2 regions of the Photorhabdus sp. RM323S genome follow, and region 2 is predicted to be linked to the other one. Evidence: predicted binding sites of a transcription regulator. Region 2 holds the regulator's gene; the other holds the start of a gene.
The links. Region 2 encodes CRP, which controls carbon source genes, mostly activating them, when cyclic AMP is high. Its sites were predicted from a motif close to ATGTGANNNNNNTCACAT; they were not measured.

Region 1 (2,477 bases), on a different contig from region 2:
TAATAAATCGGGATCACTGTTCCACTACCAGACTAAACTCAAAAAAAGCGTGTTCTGATAGTGTATAAATATGTCATAGCGGTGTGTTTATTATCCTAAACTTTTTTACTAATTTTGTATTGTATTGAAATATGAAGAAAAAACGTCCTATTTTACAAGATGTGGCTGATCGTGTTGGTGTTACAAAAATGACAGTAAGTCGTTTCTTGCGTAACCCTGAACAAGTTTCTGAGCAATTGCGAAAGAAAATAGCTGATGCTTTGGATGAATTAGGTTATATCCCGAACCGAGTTCCGGATATTCTTTCTAATTCTACTAGTCATGCTATCGGTGTTTTGTTGCCTTCTTTGACTAACCAGGTTTTTGCGGAAGTTATCCGTGGTATCGAATATGTGACAGATCGTAATGGTTATCAAACCATGCTGGCTCACTATGGTTACCATTCAGAGAAGGAAGAAGAACGTTTAATTTCCCTGCTTTCCTACAATATTGATGGCTTGATTCTTTCTGAACGTACTCACACACCGCGAACTTTGAAGATGCTGGAAACCGCCGGGATCCCTGTCGTTGAGCTGATGGACTGTGTTTCTCCCTGTATCGACACGGCAGTCGGTATTGATAACTTTGAAGCAGCTCGACAGATGACCATGGCAATGATTGAGCGTGGTTGCCAGCGGGTGATTTATCTTGGCGCAAGGCAGGATGAAAGGACCATTATTCGCCTGGAAGGTTATGAAGCTGCAATGAAAAGCGTAGGTTTAAAGCCAGGTAAGGTTATGACACCTGACAGCTCTTCTTACACCTTAGGGGGCAAACTACTGAATGAAGCACGAACAAAGTATCCTGATGTGGATGGCCTGTTTTGTACCAATGATGACCTCGCTATCGGAGCAATTTTTGAGTGTCAACGTCAGGGGATAGCTGTACCGCATGATATTGCGATAGCTGGTTTTCATGGTCACGATGTTGGTCAGGTGATGACACCAAAACTTGCCAGTGTGTTGACACCTCGTGACTTAATGGGACGGAAAGCTGCTGGATTATTGATGGCACGGCTGAAAGGTGAACATTTACCACAGAAAATGATCGATATCGGTTTTCAGTTATCCTTAGGAGAAAGTATTTAATCGGTCAACTGGATTTACATTTTTTGAATTAATTTGTGAAAAACATCACATTTCCATTTCTTGAATATTCCGTGTTGTTGCGAAGTTTACTTCTACTTCTGATAATGTTACCGATAACAGTTACCGGTAACATTTTGTGGGTGAAATATCTGCGCTAAGGAATTTATATGAGAGATACCCAGCATTCGAATCACGTTTTTGTGCTTATGGGGGTATCAGGCAGTGGTAAATCTGCTGTTGCCAATGCTGTGGCTTATAAACTGGACTCCGCTTTTTTGGATGGTGATTTCTTACACCCGAGATCTAACATTAACAAGATGGCTAAAGGCTATGCACTGAATGATGAAGATCGTAAGCCTTGGTTGAAATCACTAAATGATGCGGTTTTTGCTATGCAACGCACAAATCCAGTTTCCCTGATTGTTTGTTCTGCGTTAAAAAAGCATTACCGGGATATGCTGCGTGATAATAATAAGAATCTGTCATTTCTTTATATGAAAGGTGACTTTGATTTAATTGAAAATCGGTTGAAAGCACGTAAAGATCATTTCTTTAAACCTCAAATGCTGGTGTCTCAATTTGAGGCATTAGAAGAACCGGGTAGAGATGAAAAAGATGTTTATCTGATTGATATTAGATCGTCTCTTGATGAAGTGATTAATCACTCAATAAGAATAATTAATAGTGTCATTTCAGGGGAAAAATAATGAGTACTTTAACCTTAGTGCTGACAGCAGTTGGCTCTGTTCTTTTACTGCTGTTTTTGGTGATGAAGGCTAGGATACATGCTTTTGTTGCGTTAATACTGGTATCTATGGGGGCGGGTGTTTTTTCTGGTATGCCATTGGATAAAATTACCGAAACAATGCAAGAAGGAATGGGCGGAACATTAGGCTTTCTGGCAATTGTTGTCGCACTGGGAGCGATGTTTGGTAAGGTTCTGCATGAAACAGGCGCGCTGGATCAGATTGCGATTAAATTACTAAATAGTTTTGGTGAAAGCCGTGCGCATTATTCATTGGGGATCGCTGGTCTGGTTTGTGCTTTACCGCTGTTTTTTGATGTAGCGATTGTTTTATTGATTGGTGTAGCGTTTGCAGTCGCGCGCCGTACTGGCGGTAACGTAGTGAAACTGGTTATTCCTTTGTTTGCCGGTGTTGCGGCAGCCGCAGCGTTTCTGTTACCCGGTCCAGCTCCGATGTTGTTGGCTTCACAGATGAATGCTGATTTTGGCTGGATGATCCTGATTGGTATCAGTGCAGCGATTCCGGGGATGTTACTGGCTGGTCCAATTTTTGGTAGTTTTGTTAGTCAATATGTTACCTTGGATTTACCCGCTGATATAAATGA
Region 2 (2,477 bases):
GGACATTATCACCACCGCGAAAGCATTGGGAAATGGTTTCCCGGTCAGCGCTATGCTGACTACAGCGAATATTGCTTCGGTGATGGCGCTGGGAACTCACGGCACAACTTATGGTGGTAATCCGTTGGCTTGTGCGGTGGCAAATATCGCTTTTGACATTATCAATACGCCAGAGGTCTTGGAGGGTGTTGAAAAACGCCATCATTTGATTGTGAATTTTCTGAACGATATCAATCAGCAATATTCGATATTTGGTGAAATCCGTGGCAAGGGGTTGCTGATTGGTGCGGAACTAAAAGCGCCGTATCAGGGGAAATCTAAAGAGATCCTGCAACTGGCGGCTGAAAATGGTCTGATGTTGTTGAGTGCCGGGGGGGATGTACTGCGTTTCACGCCTTCGTTGATTATCGGTGAAGAAGAGATAACCCGGGGAATGGAACGGCTGGAGAAAGCAATTAGCCAGTTGGTGTAAAGTAAGTACAAGAGAAATCAGCGCAGGATAATGCGCTGATTAATTAGGTGTTAACGGGTACCGTAAACAACGATTGTTTTGCCGTGTGCGGAGATCAGGTTTTGGTCTTCCAGCATTTTTAGAATACGGCCAACCGTTTCACGGGAACAGCCAACAATCTGACCAATTTCCTGACGAGTGATTTTGATTTGCATTCCATCCGGGTGAGTCATTGCATCGGGTTGTTTCGCCAGATTCAGTAAAGTCTGAGCAATCCGGCCGGTCACATCCAGGAAAGCCAGGTTACCGACTTTCTCAGAAGTTGTTTGCAAACGGCTTGCCATTTGGGCAGATAAACGCATTAAAATATCCGGGTTTACCTGAATCAGTTGGCGGAATTTTTTATAGGAAATTTCCGCTACTTCACAGGCGCTTTTGGCCCGTACCCAGGCTGTACGCTCTTGTCCTTCTTCAAATAATCCAAGTTCGCCAATGAAATCTCCCTGGTTTAAATAGGAGAGGATCATCTCTTTGCCTTCTTCATCTTTAATCAAAACCGCAACAGAACCTTTTACGATGTAGTAAAGCGTCTCTGCTTTTTCGCCTTGATGAATAAGCGTGCTTTTGGATGGATATTTATGAATATGGCAGTGTGACAAAAACCATTCAAGAGTGGGGTCTGTTTGTGGCTTGCCGAGAACCATTCGCTTCATCCTCTGTTGTTATCGCTGCCTAAATAACACGAGAACCTAAAAGTTTCTCGTCAGGCTGGCTTAAAAGACACTAGCTTAACATATTAGTTTGCTGAAAAACCGACAGGTGAGGGTTTTATATAGGTTATCTGAAATTCGAAACTTGAGTATTGATCTTAACCCACATATACCCAGACCTGCTTCTGTTTTTAACACAGGAAAAGGTTTCTGTCTTGTCTTGTATTGTTTCAGCATAATAAACCGCTCATTAGATTGCCAGTTTAATACTGAAAGAGTAGGCTTTGATGCAAAAAATGACTTAAGAGGTACTTATGCAAGCGCGGGTAAAATGGGTTGAAGGGTTGTCTCTTTTGGGGGAGTCATCTTCAGGCCATCAGATAATGATGGATGGAAATGCTGGCGATAAGGCACCAAGCCCAATGGAAATGGTATTAATGGCAGTTGGCGGTTGCAGCACGATTGATGTTATTTCTATTTTGCAGAAAGGCAGATATGACATAAAAGATTGTGAAGTGAAATTAACTTCCCACCGTCGTGAAGAGGCGCCACGCTTGTTTACTTCTATTAATCTGCATTTTATTGTTACCGGCAAGGATTTAACAGAGAAAGCGGTTGAACGCGCCGTCACGCTTTCTGCTGAGAAATATTGTTCTGTTTCGTTGATGCTGGGTAAATCAGTTGAACTTACCCACAGCTTTGAAATTAAAGAGACAGAGTAAGATATTATTTCCTGATTGAAAAATAACGACAGGTAACTAATATCAGTTACCTGTTTTTTTAACTGAATAATATAAGAAGTGAATTCAAACGCTGGGTTTTCTGGATTTATCCCAGGTTTTAATCAACAAATCTTTTCCCCTTCCAGTAATCGCTGTACCAATGGCGTCATAATTAATTCCATTGCCAGCCCCATTTTTCCACCGGGAACTACGATGGTATTAATACTTGAAACAAATGAACCTTGTAACATTGATAAAAGGTACGGGAAATCAATTTGAGTAAGATCACGGAAGCGGATGACGATAAAACTCTCATCCAGTGATGGAATGGCTTTGGCTGAAAAGGGATTGGATGTATCAACTGTCGGCACGCGTTGGAAGTTGATATGTGTTCGTGAAAATTGGGGAGTAATGTAGTTAATATAATCATCCATAGAACGAACAACGGAATCCATCACGGCTTCCTGTGAATGTCCCCGTTCTCCAGTATCGCGGATAAGTTTCTGTATCCATTCAAGGTTGACGATCGGTACTACCCCCACCAGCAGATCGACATGACTGGCAACATTATGTTGTGGTGTGACTACGCCACCG

Region 1: a site for CRP is predicted at 1,161-1,178, ahead of gntK (gluconokinase). Genes of this name have one in related genera too.

What each region holds. Positions count from the first base shown of each region.
Region 1 is NZ_JBHFKZ010000044.1:41,091-43,567, reverse strand. Features, by position in the region: gene gntR (gluconate operon transcriptional repressor GntR) at 132-1,127, shown strand; gene gntK (gluconokinase) at 1,295-1,834, shown strand; gene gntU (gluconate transporter) at 1,834-2,477, shown strand, end outside.
Region 2 is NZ_JBHFKZ010000028.1:24,712-27,188, reverse strand. Features, by position in the region: gene ACGF7G_RS12855 (aspartate aminotransferase family protein) at 1-472, shown strand, start outside; gene crp (cAMP-activated global transcriptional regulator CRP) at 523-1,155, opposite strand; gene ACGF7G_RS12845 (OsmC family protein) at 1,476-1,883, shown strand; gene ACGF7G_RS12840 (phosphoribulokinase) at 2,006-2,477, opposite strand, start outside.